One region of the Azoarcus sp. DD4 genome, then DNA from elsewhere that is predicted to be linked to it. Evidence: predicted binding sites of a transcription regulator. Region 1 holds the regulator's gene; each other region holds the start of a gene.
What was found. The regulator FliA, encoded in region 1, starts transcription of late flagellar genes. The targets are predictions, from matches to a motif close to CTAAAGTTNNNNNNNNNNNNGCCGNTA.
Positions count from the first base shown of each region.

Region 1 (4,209 bases):
ACCCGCCGCGCATCGAAACGGCCGACTACATGCTGCGCGCAGACGCGGTGCAGACCCGCCGGACGGCTGCGCCGAGCGCGCCGCGTCTGCGCGACGAGGCACCGCTGCCGTCCGAACCGGCTGCGATCCAGGTGCCGCAAACGCGTGTCGAGGCGATCGACAGCCGCCCGCGCGACGACGGCCGGGTGCGTGAACTGCAGGAGACCAACGCCCGGCTGATGGCCGAACTTGCCGGTATCCGCGGCATGATCGAACGCCAGCTCGCTGGTTTCGCCTGGGGCGAAACGCGCCGCCAGGCGCCGGCCCGCGCCGCCATCGTCGGCGAATTGCTCGAAGCCGGTTTCTCCGCGCCGAGTGCGCGCAAGCTTGCCGAGGCGGTAGGCCAGGACGACAGCCCGCAGGCGGCCCGTGCCGCCGTGCGTGCCGAGCTCGACCGCGCACTGCGTGCCCGTGCCTCCGACGATGACCTCATCGACCGCGGCGGCGTGTTCGCCCTGGTCGGCCCCACCGGTGTCGGCAAGACCACCACCACCGCCAAGCTCGCCGCGCGCTGCGTGGTGCGCCACGGCGCCAGCAAGCTGGCGCTGATTACCACCGACGGTTACCGCATCGGCGCGCAGGAGCAGTTGCGCATCTACGGCCGCATCCTCGGCGTGCCGGTGTTCTCCGTGCGCGACGCCGCCGACCTGCGCCAGACCCTGGCCGAACTGCGCAACAAGCACATGGTGCTGATCGACACCATGGGCGTCAGCCAGCGCGACCGCATGGTCGCCGAGCAGGCCGCGATGCTGAGCGGCGCCGGCGAGGTGCGCCGCCTGCTGTTGCTCAATGCCACCTGCCGCGGCGACACCCTGGACGACGTGGTGCGCGCCTATGCCGGGCCGGATCTTGCCGGCGTCATCTTCTCCAAGGTGGACGAGGCGGCCTCGCTCGCGCCGGCGATCGACGTCGCCGTGCGTCGCCAACTCGACTTGCTCTACGTCACCAATGGCCAGCGCGTGCCGGAAGACCTCCATCTGCCCAACCGCGCCTACCTGCTGCACCGCGCACTGCGCGAACAATCGGCGGAGTCGCCGTGGCGAGTCAGCGGGGACGAGGCCGGCCTCATGCTTGCCGCCGGCACTGGAGCCTGACATGCTCGACCGACGTGAAGACCAGGCCGCAGGGCTGAGGCGGCTGTTCCGCAAGGCACCGCCGACGGTGGTGGCGCTTTATGCCGCGGGGCGCCAGCGTGCCCACAACGTGGTGCGCGCGGCGCACCGTATTGCCGGCCGCGCCGAACGTGTGCTGCTGCTCGACGAAGCCACCGGCGAAGACGCGCTGGCCGAGGTGCTCGGCCTGCCGCCCGGGCTGGATCTACTGCAGATGCTCGATGGCCGTCTTACGCTGGCCGAACTGTTGCAGCCGGTACCTGGCCTGATGGGGCGCGTGCCTGCCGCCGCTGCCGCGCTGGCCCTGCCGCTGCTCGACGATGCCCGCCGTGCCTGCCTGGTGGAAGCGATGCGGGTGCTGCATCGCCATGCCGGCTTTGTGCTGATCCACGCCGCATCGCCGGACTACCCTTCGCCGTTTGTCCAGGCCGCGCCGCGCCGCCTGTTGGTGGCCGAAGTCAGCGCCAGCGGAGCCACCGAGGCCTACCAGACGATCAAGCAGCTGGCTGCGGCCGGCGCCGGCTCGCTCCACGTCGCGGTCTGCCGTGCGCGCAGCCGGGCGGAAGCGGCGGCCTTCTTCGCCAGCCTCGAGGCGCTGGTGCGCCGCCATGTCGGCGTGCCGCTCGCCTTCGTCGGCGAAGTGGAGCGCGACGATCTTGCCGCCGGGCTGCAGGCGCCGGCCGTGCAGACCCCGCCGTGCGAGCCGGAAGCCGCCTTCCTGCGGCGCCTGGCAACACCGGGCGGGCATCGTACGTCGGGAGCATGAGGGCATGCTGCCATTCAATTATGCTGCTGGTAATGCCGGCGTCAGTGCGGGAAAATGGGCGCCCGCGAACAGCGACGGCGGCGCCGGCGAGCGTCCCCGCCGCAAAAAGATACAGGCGAGCTGGATGTACGACGCTGAGGGCAATCTCGACAAGAATCACCTGGTGGTGGCCTATGCCCCGCTGGTAAAGCGTATCGCTTTCCAGCTGATGGCCAAGCTGCCGGCCAGTGTCGAGGTCGAGGATCTCATCCAGAACGGCATGATGGGCCTGCTCGACGCAATCAGCCGCTACGAGGAAGGCCTGGGTGCGCAGTTCGAAACCTATGCGGTGCAGCGGGTGCGCGGCGCCATGCTCGACGGTCTGCGCGAAAACGACTGGCTGCCGCGCAGCCTGCGACGCGACATGCGACGCATCGAATCGGCTATCCATCAGCTCGAGCAACAGCACGGCCGGGCGCCGAGCGAAACCGAGCTGGCCGAATCGCTGGGCGTGTCGCTGCCCGAATACCAGCGCATGCTGCAGGATGCACGCGGCCACCAGCTGGTCTATTTCGAGGATTTCACCGATGGCGAAGGCGAGGACTATCTCGAACGCCATCTCGGCGAGCACGGTTCCAACCCGCTCGAGCTGCTCGAAGATGCCGACATGCGCGTCCATCTGGTCCGCGCGATCGACGACCTGCCCGAGCGTGAGAAGCTGGTGATGGCGCTGTACTACGAAGAAGAGCTCAACCTGCGCGAGATCGGCGAGGTGCTGGGCGTGACCGAGTCGCGCGTGTGCCAGCTCCACAGCCAGGCGGTGGCGCGGCTGCGTGCGCGTGTCATCGGTGCGCGAACGCCCGCTACCGGCGGCGCGCGGCGCGGGCGCCCGCCCAAGCGGGCGCCGGAGGCCTGATAACCAGGCCTGGATGCTGCACAGCCCGGCGGTTCGGATGCCCCGGCCAGGCCCACAACCGGACTGAACCTGCATGGATAGCATCAGCCTCGTCGGACTTACCCTGGGCATCGCCGCCATCCTCGTCGGCCAGGCGATGGAGGGCGGCCACATTGCCTCGCTGCTCCAGCCCACGGCCTTTCTCATCGTCATCGGCGGCACCTTGGGCGCGGTCATGCTGCAGAGCCCGCTGCGGGTGTTCATGGACGGCATGCGGATGGCGAAGTGGGTGTTCGTCCCGCCGGCCACCAGCCACGCCACCATCATCCAGCAGGTTGCGAGCTGGAGTCAGGTCGCACGCAAGGAGGGGCTGCTGGCACTCGAGGCGCAGGTGGACCGTCTGCCCGATCCGTTCATGCGCAAGGGGCTGCAGATGCTGGTCGACGGCGTCGAGCCGGGCCGTTTGCGGGAAGTGCTGGAGGTTGAGATCGGCGCCTGGGAAGCCCAGCTGCGCCAGAGCGCCAAGATCTGGGAAGGGGCGGGCGGCTATGCACCGACCATCGGCATCCTTGGTGCGGTGATGGGGCTGATCCACGTGATGGAAAATCTGTCCGACCCGGCCAAGCTCGGCTCCGGCATCGCCGTGGCCTTCGTCGCGACCATCTACGGCGTCGGTTCCGCCAACCTGGTGTTCCTGCCCATCGCCAAGAAGCTGCTTGCTCACATCGCGACCCTGGTGGCGCAGCGCGAGATGTTCGTCGACGGACTGGTCGGCATCGCCAACGGCGACAACCCGCGCATCATCGAAAGCCGCATGCAGGGTTACGTTGTGTGAGCCCGACAGGCCCCGAGGGGGCGCGCCATCGCCTTGGTGCGGCACGGCGGTGATGGTCCGCTTTCTCCTGCTGCGCTGCGGGTGCTTTCCTAGAGCCGGAAGCTGTCGATCGCAGCCTTGAGATCGTCCGCCAGGTGATGCAGGCGGTTGGCGGTGTCGGTCATGCGGCCGAGCGCACCGTGGCTGTCTTCCACCATCTGGGCGATCCGTTCCACCTGTTGCGAGATCTGCGTGCTGGCGGCGCTTTGCTCGCGCACCGCCTGGCTGATCTGCTCGACCTCCTCGGCCGCACGGGCAGACGACTGACTGGCCGCACCCAGCGCCTGCGAGGTGCCGGCCATGCTGTCGCGGCTGGATTCCAGCGTCTGCAGGCCGTGGTTGAGCGCCTGTTCCAGCGCATGGGCCTGTTCGCCCAGGGTGGAGGTGATGGCGTCGATCTCGCTGGCGGAGTGGCCCGACTTTTCCGCGAGCTTGCGCACCTCGTCTGCGACCACCGCGAAGCCGCGACCCTGCTCGCCGGCGCGGGCCGCCTCGATCGCGGCATTGAGTGCCAGCAGGTTGGTCTGGTCGGCGATCTCGCGCA
Region 1 covers NZ_CP022958.1:1,409,415-1,413,623, forward strand. The annotation lists gene flhF (flagellar biosynthesis protein FlhF) at 1-1,133, shown strand, start outside; gene CJ010_RS06705 (flagellar FleN) at 1,135-1,917, shown strand; gene CJ010_RS06710 (RNA polymerase sigma factor FliA) at 2,042-2,812, shown strand; gene CJ010_RS06715 (flagellar motor protein) at 2,886-3,626, shown strand; gene CJ010_RS06720 (methyl-accepting chemotaxis protein) at 3,716-4,209, opposite strand, start outside.

Region 2 (4,209 bases), 520 kb from region 1:
CCTCATCGTGCAGCACATGCCCGAGATGTTCACCACCTCCTTCGCCCGCCGGCTCGACGGTCTCAGTGCGATGAGGGTCAAGGAGGCGGAGTCGGGCGAGCGCATCGTGCCGGGCACGGTGTATATCGCGCCGGGCCATTCCCACCTTTCCATTCGCCGCGCCGGTACCGGCTACCAGTGCGAGCTCGCGCGCTCCGAGCCGGTCAATCGCCATCGTCCGGCGGTGGACGTGCTGTTCCGCTCGGCGGCCGAGCAGGTCGGCGCGGCTGCGGTCGGCGTGTTGCTCACCGGCATGGGCAAGGACGGCGCTGCCGGCCTGCGCCAGATGCGCGATGCCGGCGCGTGGACGATCGCCCAGGACCAGGACAGCTGCGTCGTGTACGGTATGCCGCGCGAAGCGGCGGCGCTGGGTGCGGCCGTGCAGGTGCTGCCGCTGTCCGAGATTGCTGCCAGCGTTCTGCAGCATGCAGTCGGCGCCTGAGTGTCGCGCCGACTTTCCTAAAGAAGTTTCCCCTCCCCGCCGATAGAATGCTTCACGGAGACGGACACGCCCTCGGGCGATGGCCGGGAGAAGCGATAAAAGCGCGGCGATGATCGCGATATCGGGGGAAATAAAATGGGTTACGGTTCAATCGGAATTGCCCTGGGCGCCGTTTCGGCCCTGGGTGGAGCGGCAATCGCGGTCTTGGGTGGGGACGCTTCCCCGCTCGTCCTCGGAGGACATCTCGTGGTGGGCGTGGTGGTCGCCTTGTTCGGATGGGTGTGGTTGCGGATGCGCTTCGGCCAACCGCTGGCGGCCTTCGGCGATACGCTGCAGCGCATGCACCTGGATGGCGACCTGTCGCGTCGCGCGCCGGCCGCGGCGGGGCCGGTGGGCGAATGCGCCCATCGTTTCAACGTGCTGATCGAGAGCTTCCAGGGCATCGTCGGCAAGGTGATCTACGACGCCCAGCGCGTGGCGGATGCCGCCGATGTACTGTCGTCGCACGCACGCAGCGTGGCCGACGGTTCGAGCGCGCAACGCCAGGCATCCGAGCACATGGTCCGTGCCATCGAGGAGATGACCGCCGGGGTGAATGCCGTTGCCGACCATGCCACGTTGACCGCGCAGAACGCCCAGGAGGCGCGCGAGCTGTCACGCGAAGGCACCCGCATCGTGTCAGACGCCTCGCAGGAGATCGAGCGCATTGCGCGTTCGGTGGAACAGTCGGCACAGGTGATTGCCGCGCTCGGCGAGCGTTCGGAGGCGATCAGCGGCATCGTCAAGGTCATCCGCGAGATTGCCGACCAGACCAACCTGCTGGCGCTCAATGCCGCGATCGAGGCGGCCCGCGCGGGCGAACAGGGCCGCGGATTCGCAGTGGTGGCGGACGAAGTGCGCAAGCTGGCCGAGCGCACCTCGGCGGCGACCAGCGAGATCGGCACCATGATCTCCGCCATCCAGGACGAGACCCGCACGGCGATCTCTTCCATACGCGAAGGCAGCAACCAGGCCCATGCCGGCGCGCAACTGGCGCAGCAGGCGGCCGGTTCGCTCGATCGCATCAACCAGGGCGCCCAGCAGACCATGGAGCGCATCGACGAGATCGCGGTGGCGATCGCGCAGCAAAGCCGCGAGGCCGACAGCGTCGTCGGCCATGTCCGCCAGATCATGGACATGGTCGAACGCAATTCGACCGGCGCCGCCGATACCCTGCACGAGGCGCAGGCGCTCGAAAGCCTGGCGGCCAATCTGCACGAAATCAGCAAGGTGTTCCGCCTCGGTGCCGAGGGCGAACAGGCGATGCAGGTCCACAAGCGCATGCCGGAACTCGTGCAGCAGGCCGCGCGCGACATCGGCAAGCTGCTCGATGACGCGATCGCGGCCGGCCAGCTCGCCGAGGACGCGGTTTTCGATGCGAACTACCAGCCGATCCCCAACACCCGGCCGCAGAAGTTCAACACCCGCTTTGATTCCATCACCGACAAGCTTTTCCCGCGGGTGCAGGAGTCGGTGCTCGATCGCAACAGCGAGGTGGTCTATGCCATCGGCTGCGACCGCAAGGGTTACGTGCCGACCCATAACAAGCGCTTCTCGCTGCCGCTGACAGGTGATTACGACAAGGATTTCGTCGGCAACCGCGGCAAGCGGATCTTCGACGATCCGGTGGGCAAGCAGTGCGGGACGCACGAACTGCAGTTCCTGATCCAGACCTATCGCCGCGACACCGGCGAGATCATGCACGATATTTCCGCACCGGTTTATGTGCGGGGCCGCCACTGGGGCGGCTTCCGCATCGGCTACCGGGCTTGATCCGCGCAGGGGCGGGAAGGAGTAACGCAGGTGAAAATCGGCCATGACAGCGGTGCCGAGCGGCCCGGTTGATGCGAGAATGCCAGGCTGTAACGGTTGCTTACGGAATGCCTCAAGTCTCCCGGCGACCGGTCGATAAACACAACAAGCAACTTCCGGTCGTGTTGGCCGGCCAGATGAGCCGCCCCATGCGGAGAATGAAATGTCCGATCTGTTGAAGAACATCGATGCACGCACCCGGCTAGCGGGCACCAACAAGCTGGAGATCCTGCTGTTCACGCTGGGTACGGATCAGCGTACCGGCCGCCGCGAGACGTTCGGCATCAACGTGTTCAAGGTCCGCGAGGTGATGCGCACACCGCAGATCACCGCCGCGCCTGAAATGCCTTCGTCCGTCGAAGGCATGGTCAGCTTGCGCGGCGTGCTGGTGCCGGTGGTCGATCTGGCCAAGTACGTCGGCATCGGCGCCGATACGCCGCGCGACATCATGATCGTCACCGAGTACAACGGTCACACCCAGGGCTTCCTGGTCGAGGCGGTGGATACCATCCTGCGGCTGGACTGGTCGCAGATGCGGGTGCCACCGGAAATGCTCACCGCCAACATGGGCGGCCTGGTCACGGCGGTTACCGAGCTGCAGGGCAACAAGCTGGTGATGATGCTGGACGTGGAGAAGGTGCTGTCCGAGACCACCCGCTACGACGACGCCTTCCTGTTCAAGGACATCGAGGCGATCGAGGACGGTTCGCAGCACACTGTGTTCTTCGCCGACGATTCTTCCGTCGCGCGCAAGCAGATCACCCAGACGCTGGACATCCTCGGCGTGCGCCATGTCGGTTCGGTCAATGGCCGCGCAGCCTGGGAGGAACTCAAGAAGGTCGCCGCCCATGCCGATGCGACCGGGCGCAAGGTCAAGGATATGGTCAGCCTGGTGCTGACCGATGTCGAGATGCCCGAGATGGACGGCTACATCCTGACCAAGCACATCAAGTCGGATCCGCGCTTCGAGGGCGTGCCGGTCATCATGCATTCGTCGCTGTCGGGGATGTCGAACCAGCAGCTGGGCAAGTCGGTCGGCGTCGACGAGTACGTGCCCAAGTTCGAACCCCAGCGCCTGTCCCAGACCCTGCGCCGGCTGCTCAAGCGCGACTTGGCCGGAAACGAGTGAGGTAGGTCATGCTGAATCTGGATCACAAAGACAACGCGCTGCTCGAGGCGGTCGACGGCCGCACCATGCTGGCAGGTTCCAACCGGATGGAGATCCTGCTGTTCTCGCTCGGCACCAGCGAGACCTTCGGCATCAACGTGTTCAAGGTCCGCGAAGTCTCCAAGACGCCCTTCATCACCAAGGCGCCGAACATGCCCAACGGCGTCGAAGGGCTGATCTCGCTGCGCGGCAATGTCATCCCGGTGCTGTCGCTGGCGAAGATCCTCGGCGTGGCCCGGCCAGGCGCGGGCCTGGGCGGTTCGATGATGGTCACCGAGTACAGCAAGCGCACGCTCGGCTTCCTGGTCGAGGAAGTCGACCGCATCATCCGCGTGGAATGGGACAAGGTGCGCACGCCGGACAACGTCGCCTCCGGCGTGAATGGCTACATCACCGCGATCACCGAACTCGCCGACGGCAAGCTGGTGTCCATCCTCGACGTCGAGACCATCCTCGCCAACACCTTCGGCGAAGCCATCGTCGGCAACATCGCGCCGATCAGTGGCGGGCACGAGGTCAACGTGTTCTTCGTCGATGACTCGGCGGTGGCACGCCGCAAGATCACCGAGGTGCTCGACAAGCTCGGCGTGCGCCACAAGCATGCGCAGAACGGCATGGAGGCCTGGACCCGGCTCGAAGGGATGGCCAGCCATGCCCAGCAGATGGGCCGCCATGTCGCCGAGGAGATCGACCTCATCATGGTCGACGC
Region 2 covers NZ_CP022958.1:1,934,404-1,938,612, forward strand. The annotation lists gene CJ010_RS09065 (chemotaxis response regulator protein-glutamate methylesterase) at 1-481, shown strand, start outside; gene CJ010_RS09070 (methyl-accepting chemotaxis protein) at 728-2,293, shown strand; gene CJ010_RS09075 (chemotaxis protein) at 2,496-3,461, shown strand; gene CJ010_RS09080 (chemotaxis protein) at 3,470-4,209, shown strand, end outside.
Region 2: the regulator FliA is predicted to act here: its motif matches at 2,405-2,431, upstream of CJ010_RS09075 (chemotaxis protein).

Region 3 (4,209 bases), 1.4 Mb from region 1:
CTTCCTGAAGGACAAGGAGATCGCTATCAAGCAGGCCCTGCTGGCCGACGACCTGCGCCACGCGCGCCGGCTGGTCAACGGCGGCAGCCACGGCCTGGACCGCTTCACCGATGCCTTCCGCCGCGGCCAGCGGCTGATCCCGGCAGGCTGAAGGCGCGGTCTGGCCGCGGCCCGACGATCAGTCGCGGCCCAGCCGGTATACCGCCACGCTGGCGAGGAAGTTGGGCTCTTCCACCACGATCTTGCCCTCGTCGAAGGCCAGCCGCTCGCGCACCGCGATGCCGTTCAGCTCGCACAGCGCGTCGAAGTCGGCGATGGTGAAGAAGCGCACGTTGGGAGTGTTGAACCACTGGTGCGGCAGGCTTTCCGACACCGGCATGCGGCCGTTGAGGATGCTTTGGCGGTGGCGCCAGTAGCCGAAGTTGGGAAAGCTCACCACCGCTTCGCGGCCGACGCGCAGCATCTCGGCGAGGATGCCCTGGGTGTTGTGCATCGCCTGCAGCGACAGGCTCATGATGACGTGGTCGAAGAAGCCGTCCTCGAAGCCGGACAAGCCGTTTTCCATATCGACCTGGATCGCGTTCACCCCGTTCTTCACGCAGGCGATCAGCTTGTCGGGATCGTTCTCGACGCCGTAGCCCTGCACCTGACGTACCGCGATCAGGTGCTTGAGCAGGCTGCCGTCGCCGCAGCCGAGGTCCAGCACCTTCTCGCCGGGGGCGATCCACTGCGCAATCACGTCGTAGTCGTAGCGATAGGCCGCCATCTCACACCTCGATGCGGTCGAACCAGGCGCTGAGCAGCGCGTGGTATTGCGGGTCGTCGAGCAGGAAGGAGTCGTGCCCGGCCGGGCAGTCGATCTCCGCGTAGCTGACGTTGCGGCGGTTGTGCAGCAGGGCGTAAACGATCTCGTGCGAGCGCGCCGGCGAGAAGCGCCAGTCGGTGGTGAAGGACACCACCAGGAAGTCGGCGCTGGCGCGGGCGAGGGCGGCGTTGAGGTTGCCGCCATGTTCGAAGGCCGGGTCGAAGTAGTCCAGCGTCTTGGTCGTCAGCAGGTAGGTGTTGGCGTCGAAGTAGCCGGCGAACTTGTCGCCCTGGTAGCGCAGGTAGGACTCGATCTCGAATTCGACGTCGTAGCTGTATACCGCCTTGCCGTGGCGCAGGCTGCGGCCGAATTTCTCGCCCATCGAATCGTCGGACAGGTAGGTGATGTGGCCAATCATGCGTGCCAGTTTCAGGCCGCGGGCCGGCACCACGCCGTGCTCGTAGTAGTGGCCGCCGTGGAATTCGGGATCGGTGAGGATGGCCTGGCGGGCGACCTCGTTGAAGGCGATGTTCTGCGCGGTGAGCTTGGGCGCCGAGGCGATCACCGCGGCGTGGCCGACGCGCTCCGGATACTGCAGTGCCCACGACAGCGCCTGCATGCCGCCCAGGCTGCCGCCGACAATGGCGGCGAAGCGGGCGATGCCGAGGCGGTCGGCCAGCCGCGCCTGCGCATCCACCCAGTCTTCCACCGTGACGAAGGGGAAGTCGGCGCCCCAGGGCTTGCCGGTGGCAGGATTGATCGAACCTGGCCCGGTGCTGCCGTAGCAGCCGCCGAGGTTGTTCACCCCGATGACGAAGAACTTGCGCGTGTCGAGCGGCTTGCCGGGGCCAATCAGGTTGTCCCACCAGCCGACGTTGCGCGTGTCGTCCGCATACACGCCGGCGACGTGGTGCGAGCCGGACAGGGCGTGGCAGACCAGCACCGCGTTGCTGCGCGCGGCGTTGAGTTCGCCATAGGTTTCATAGACCAGGTCGTAGTCGGCGAGCGTGCCGCCGCTGCGCAGCGCCAGCGGCTCGGCGAAGTGCGCCGTCTGTGGCGTCACGATCCCGACGGATTGGGGTTCGGTCATGATCTTTGCGTGAAAAACAAAAAACCCAGCCGGCTGGAAAACGCGGACTGGGTCGCCCTCGCTTTAGCCGGATTTATTGAGCGCCCGCAAGCTGTGGTTCAAATCGGCGCTAGGTGGCCGAAAAGTAGCGCTGCGCCGGGCAAAAGTCAAACGTGCGGCGCGGCGCTGCAGCCCCGTCCGGCGCGCCCTGTTCCGGGGCGGGGGGCGCGGATTTTCCCCGCGGTGGTGCATGGCCACGCCGCCGCCTGTCTTCCGATATGCAACAAATGCGCGCCAATCAAGGGGAACGGGCTCAGGAAGTGCCGTGGCTTGGATATTGCTTCTTGTATTCCATCTTGAATCCAAGAAGAGGGCGACGATGCCAGCCATGCCGCAAGTACTCACCGTCGAGGGTTTGCTGGAGGCCTATCGCAGCGGTGTGCAGCGACCGGAGCAGGTGGTCGAGGCAGTATTGGCGCGCATCGCTGCCGCGGTCGATCCGGCAATGTGGATCTGCACTGCACCGGCCGAGCGCCTGCGGGCCCGCGCGGCCGAGCTGGCGGCAGCACTGCGCGACGGACCGGATCGTGCGCTGGAACGCTTCCCCCTGCTCGGCGTGCCCTTCGCGGTCAAGGACAACATCGACGTCGCCGGTCTGCCGACGACCGCGGCCTGCCCCGCCTTCAGCTACATGCCGCGCCGTTCGGCGGCGGCGGTAGAAAGCCTGGAGGCGGCCGGCGCGCTGATGGTGGGCAAGACCAACCTCGACCAGTTCGCCACCGGTCTGGTCGGTACCCGCTCGCCCTATGGCGAGGTCAGCAATCCCTTCGACGCGCGCTACATCTCGGGCGGTTCCAGCTCCGGTTCGGCCGCGGTCACCGCGCGCGGCCTGGTCGCCTTTGCGCTCGGCACCGACACCGCCGGCTCCGGCCGCATCCCGGCCGGCTGCTGCAATCTGGTCGGACTCAAGCCCACGCCCGGCCTGGTGAGCAACGAGGGTGTGTTTCCGGCGTGCCGTTCGCTCGATTGCGTGTCGGTGTTCGCCCACACCGTGGCCGACGCCTGGCGGGTGCTGGGCCGCTTTGCCTACGGTGCGCAGCCGGTGCTGCCGCTCGGCCCCGACCACCAGCCGCTGGTGGTGGGCGTGCCGATCGAGCTGAAGAAGGAGCTCGATGCGGCGGCCTGGCAAGCGTTCTCGCTCGCGCTTTCGCGCCTCGGCGAACGCGCCGGAATACGCGTCGAGATGATAGACATGACGCCCTTCCACGAGGTCTCGGCCCTGCTTTACGAGGGGCCGTGGGTGGCCGAACGGCGGGTGGCGCTCGGCAGCTTCCTCGACGAACATCGCGCCAGCATGGATCGCCATGTAGCCGCGATCATCGGCCGCGCCGACTGCTTCTCGGCCGCCGATGCCTTCCGCGGCCAGTACCGCCTGGCCGAACTGCAGGCGCAGTGTCAGGCACAGTTCGACAAGATCGACCTGCTGCTGGTACCGACCATGCCGGCCTTCTACACCCGCGAGCAGATCGCGCGCAGCCCGATCGAGTGCAACACCCATCTCGGTCGCTACACCAACTTCGTCAATCTGCTGCGTCTGTGCGCGCTGGCCGTGCCCGGGCCGTTCCGCGGCGACGGCCTGCCGGCCGGGGTGACCCTGATCGGCCCGAGCGGCGCCGACCACCGCCTGGCCGAGCTGGCGCGCCGGTGGGAGCCCCTGCTGCACACCCGGCTCGGCACCGGCACGCTCGAACCGCCCCGCCGCACGACGCCCTTGCCGCCGCTGCCCGGCAGCGAACCGACCGTGCGGCTGGTGGTCGTCGGCGCCCACCTGAGCGGATTGCCGCTCAACTGGCAGCTCGTCGAACGTAATGCCCGCCTGCTGGAAACCACCCGCACGGCGCCGGAATACCGCTTGTTCGCGCTGCCGGGCACGACGCCGCCCAAGCCCGGCCTCGTCCGCGTGGCGTCGGGCGGCGCGGCCATCGAAGTAGAGGTATGGGAATTGCCTGCCCGTCACTTCGGCAGTTTCGTTGCGCTGATCCCGGCGCCATTGGCCATCGGCACCGTGGTGCTGGAGGGCGGGCGCGAGCTCAAGGGTTTCATCTGCGAAGGCCTCGCGGCGAGCAGTGCGCAGGACATCAGCGCCAGCGGTGGCTGGCGCAACTACCTGCGGACACAGGCGCTGGCCTGATCAGCCGGCGGCGGACGCAGTCCCCACCGATTTCTCACCAAACAGAGAGGGAGCAAGGAAATGAGCCAGTCCAGACAGACCACCCGTCGCGATGTCCTCCGCGTGCTCGGCGCCGGTGCCGCAGCCGGGATCGCCCACAGTCTG
Region 3 covers NZ_CP022958.1:5,371,216-5,375,424, reverse strand. The annotation lists gene CJ010_RS24960 (peptidoglycan-binding protein) at 1-151, shown strand, start outside; gene metW (methionine biosynthesis protein MetW) at 179-766, opposite strand; gene CJ010_RS24950 (homoserine O-acetyltransferase) at 768-1,895, opposite strand; gene atzF (allophanate hydrolase) at 2,263-4,065, shown strand; gene CJ010_RS24940 (BMP family ABC transporter substrate-binding protein) at 4,126-4,209, shown strand, end outside.
Region 3: the regulator FliA is predicted to act here: its motif matches at 1,997-2,023, upstream of CJ010_RS24950 (homoserine O-acetyltransferase).

Region 4 (4,209 bases), 510 kb from region 1:
TTTGCTTGAGACGGTACGCGAGGCCTTGCGCAGCAGCGGTTTCCCGCCCGAATGCCTGATGCTCGAGATCACCGAAGGCTCGCTGATGAGCGATGTCGAATCGGCTGCAGGCATGTTGCGTGCTCTCAAGAACATGGGCGTGCAGGTGGCGGTGGACGACTTCGGCACCGGTTATTCGTCCTTGTCCTACCTGAAGCGGCTACCCATCGACGTCATCAAGATCGACAAGTCCTTCATCCGCGATGTCAGCAGCAATGGCGAGGATGCCGCCATCGTGCGAGCCATCATCGCGCTCGCCCGCAGCCTGCGCCTGCGTACCGTCGCGGAAGGCGTGGAAACGGTGGAGCAGGAGGACATGCTGCGCGCCGAACTGTGCGACGGATTCCAGGGGTATCGCTACGGCAGGCCGGTACCGGTCGAGCGTTTCGTGCTCGATGGTGTTGTGGTGGAAAGGACTGGCTGCCTGTGACGACGGTCACGCGGCAGGGTGGATTGTTGTTTTTTTAAGACATGTCCACGTACCCGTAAAGGGTATTCAGCCTTGCAGATCCTTACAAATTACTTTAAGTTCGGGGCGCTTGTTCCTGAAAGGGAGCTTTAAATAATGAAACGCCCCGATTTTCAGGCCGAAATACGCGAATTGAATCTCGCCTACCTCATGCTCGCCCAGCAGATGTTGCGCAGCGACAGGGAGACGGCGATGTTCAGATTGGGTATGCGCAATGAGGTCGCCGAGTTGATCGAAGGTCTGTCGGCCGCCAAGCTCGTGCGCATGGCCAACAGTCAGATGCTGATGCCCAGCTTTCGCTTTGACGACGAGCAACTCGCCCGCTTGATGTCGGGCGAAGGGCGCGATCCGGCCACCTCCAGCCTGCATGCGGCCATCATCGCCGCCGGCAAGGCGATGCAGGAAACGGCCTAGGAGTAGAAGAATGAAAAACAAGCGCATCATTGACGAGGCGGAAGACATCCGCAAAGCCGTGGAAATGGTGCAGCTCGGCGCGCGCATGCAGATGCTGGAGGTGGAAACCCGCCTCAGTCGCGAGAAGCTGCTCAAGATCTACAAGGAAGTGCGCGGGGTTTCCCCCCCGAAGGGCATGCTGCCGTTCTCGACCGACTGGTTCATGACCTGGCAGCCGAACGTGCATTCCTCGCTGTTCATGGGCTTTCACCGCTTCTTCCAGGCGCGTGCCGGGGTGCAGGGTCTGGATGCCATCATCAAGGCCTACCACCTTTACCTCGATCACATCGAGGCCGAGCAGATGGAGCCGGTGCTGAGCCTGACGCGTGCATGGACCCTGGTGCGCTTCTTCGACGCCGACCTGCTGCAACTTGCCCCCTGCACCTGCTGCGGCGGCCAGTTCGTGGCGCATGCCTACGACCCGACCGCGGGCTTCGTCTGCGGCTTGTGCAACATGCCTTCGCGCGCCGGCAAGACCAAACGTGCCGCGGCGCGCAAGTCTTCGGTGCGCACGGTGACGGCCTGAATGTAGGCACAGGCGGGCCATCGTCGGGCTGTCGCCGGATCGCTCCCGGAGCGAACGGTCAGCGCCCGGGAACAACCGGCCGGCCGCTGTAGAATCCGTCACGGGCCGCCTGCGAAAGCAGGTGGCCCGTTCTTTTTGTATCGGTCGGGTTCAAGTTTGGGTCGGTGAGGACGATACAATCTCAGGCAATGTCGTCCTCGCCACCGAATTCCTGGAGCAAGCGGTGTTTCTGATCATTGGCTACGTCATCATCCTGGCGGCATCCGTGGGCACTTATGCAGTGCACGGCAGCCTTGCCGCGCTTTGGGTGCCGATGGAATACCTGGCGATCGTTGGCTTGATGATAGGCGGTTTCGTCGCGGGCAACGGGTCGAAGGCAATCAAGGCGACGCTGGGTTCGCTGTCGCTGGCGGTGAAAGGCTCGCGCTACAACAAGGCGCTCTATGTCGACCTGCTGGCGATGCTCTACGAGATTCTCGCCAAGGTGCGCAAGGAAGGCCTCATGTCGATCGAGAACGACGTCGAGAACCCCGATGCCAGCCCGATCTTCGGCAAGTACCCGAGCATCACCGCCGATCACCACGTGGTCGAGTTCCTCACCGATTACCTGCGCATGATGGTGGGCGGCAATCTCAATGCCTTCGAGATCGAGAACCTGATGGACATGGAGATCGAGACCCACCACCAGGAAGCCCACGTCGCGCCGCACATCGTCTCCAAGGTGGCGGATGGTCTGCCGGCCTTTGGTATCGTAGTGGCGGTGATGGGCGTGGTGAACGTCATGGGCTCGGTGGGCCAGCCGCCGGCGGTGCTCGGCAAGATGATCGGCGGAGCGCTCGTCGGTACCTTTCTCGGCATCCTGCTGTCCTACGGTTTCGTCGCACCGATCGCCAGTCAGCTCGAACAGAAGGTGGAAGAAGGCGGCAAGATCTATCAGTGCATCAAGGTGGTGCTGCTGGCCAGCATGAACGGTTATGCGCCGCAGGTGGCGATCGAGTTCGGCCGCAAGGTGCTGTATGCCAACGACCGGCCCACCTTCACCGAGCTGGAACAGGAAATCAAGAACCGCAAGGGTTGAGGCGGCTTGGAATGCATAACGGCACGATGATGCGTGAAGCGAACGGACGGGGAGCCTGCGCGTGAGCGACGATTCGCAACAACCCATCGTCGTCAAGCGCATCAAGAAGGGCGGCGGCGGTCACCACGGTGGCGCATGGAAGATCGCCTATGCGGACTTCGTGACCGCGATGATGGCCTTCTTCCTGCTGATGTGGCTGCTGGGCTCAACGGCACAGGGCGATCTCGAAGGCATCGCCGACTACTTCCAGAATCCGCTCAAGCTGGCAATGGATGGCGGCGAGGGCAGCGGCGACAGCTCCAGCATCATCAAGGGCGGCGGCGAGGATCTCACCCGTTCGGTAGGCCAGGTCAAGCGCGGTGAAGTCGAAGGCCATCGCAAGATCAACCTCGATGCGGCCAAGGGCAAGCAGACGCCGAGCGAAGAGTCCTCGACCAAGGACGAAGCCGAAACCCATCGGGAGCGCTCGCGCCTGATCGACCTCAAGGGGCGCATCGAGGCCATCGTCGAGGCCAATCCGACCTTGCGCGAGTTCAAGAACCAGATCCTGATGGACATCGTAAACGAGGGCCTGCGCATCCAGCTGGTCGACGAGCAGAACCGGCCGATGTTCAACTCCGCCAGTGCCGACTTGCGGCCCTACACCCGCGATCTGCTGCGTGCGATCGGCCGTGCGCTCAACGATGTCGGCAACAGCGTGAGCGTGTCCGGCCATACCGATTCGGCCCAGTATGCGGGCGGCGAGCGCGGATTCTCGAACTGGGAGCTGTCGTCCAACCGTGCCAACGCGTCGCGGCGCGAACTCGTGAGCGGCGGCCTGCTGGCGGGCAAGGTGGTCCGGGTGGTCGGCCTGGCCGATACCATTCCGCTCAACCGCAACGATCCGCTCGATCCCATCAATCGTCGTATCAGCATCATCGTGCTCAACAAGCGTGCCGAAGATGCGATACGCAGCGAGGGCGGCAAGCTGGATGTCGATGCTTCGGCGCCGGTCGACAGCGACGCGCTGCGCGAAGGCATCGGCCGTGGCGTCGCGCCTCCATCTGCGCCGCCGGCACCGGCGGCACCGCAGGCCGCGCCACGGGCGCCGGCGCCGTTCACCCGTTTTTCGCAGGGCAACGGGCGCTGATCCGCTGCCCGGGCGAGCGGTGTTCGCGTCGCCTTTCCGATGTGTCTAAAGTTGAATGCCGCGGGGACGTTATCCGACAGGAGGCATCGTGTCGGCGATCCCATCGACTTGCCCGACGCCCTTCGACACCCGCACCGAGAGCAAGAACATGATCAAAACCGTGCTGACGGTCGATGATTCAGCCGCCATCCGCAGCGTCGTCGGCGTCGTGCTGCAGTCCGCAGGTTACGCGGTGAGCAGTGCGGTGGACGGCGAGGACGGTCTGGCGCGCGCGCGCAGCCAGCGTGCAGACCTGGTGATCACCGATCTCAACATGCCGCGCATGGACGGCCTTGCCCTGGTGCGCGCCCTGCGTGCCGAGCCGGCCTATCGCAAGGTGCCCATTCTCATCCTCACCACGGAATCCGCGCCCGAGATGCGCGAGCGTGGACGCGAGGCCGGCGCTACCGGCTGGCTGGTCAAGCCTTTCGACCCCGAACGCCTGCTCGAGGTGGTCCGGCGGGTGCTGGGCTGAG
Region 4 covers NZ_CP022958.1:1,921,565-1,925,773, forward strand. The annotation lists gene CJ010_RS09010 (bifunctional diguanylate cyclase/phosphodiesterase) at 1-469, shown strand, start outside; gene flhD (flagellar transcriptional regulator FlhD) at 605-922, shown strand; gene flhC (flagellar transcriptional regulator FlhC) at 933-1,487, shown strand; gene motA (flagellar motor stator protein MotA) at 1,711-2,565, shown strand; gene motB (flagellar motor protein MotB) at 2,627-3,694, shown strand; gene CJ010_RS09035 (response regulator) at 3,783-4,208, shown strand.
Region 4: the regulator FliA is predicted to act here: its motif matches at 1,637-1,663, upstream of motA (flagellar motor stator protein MotA).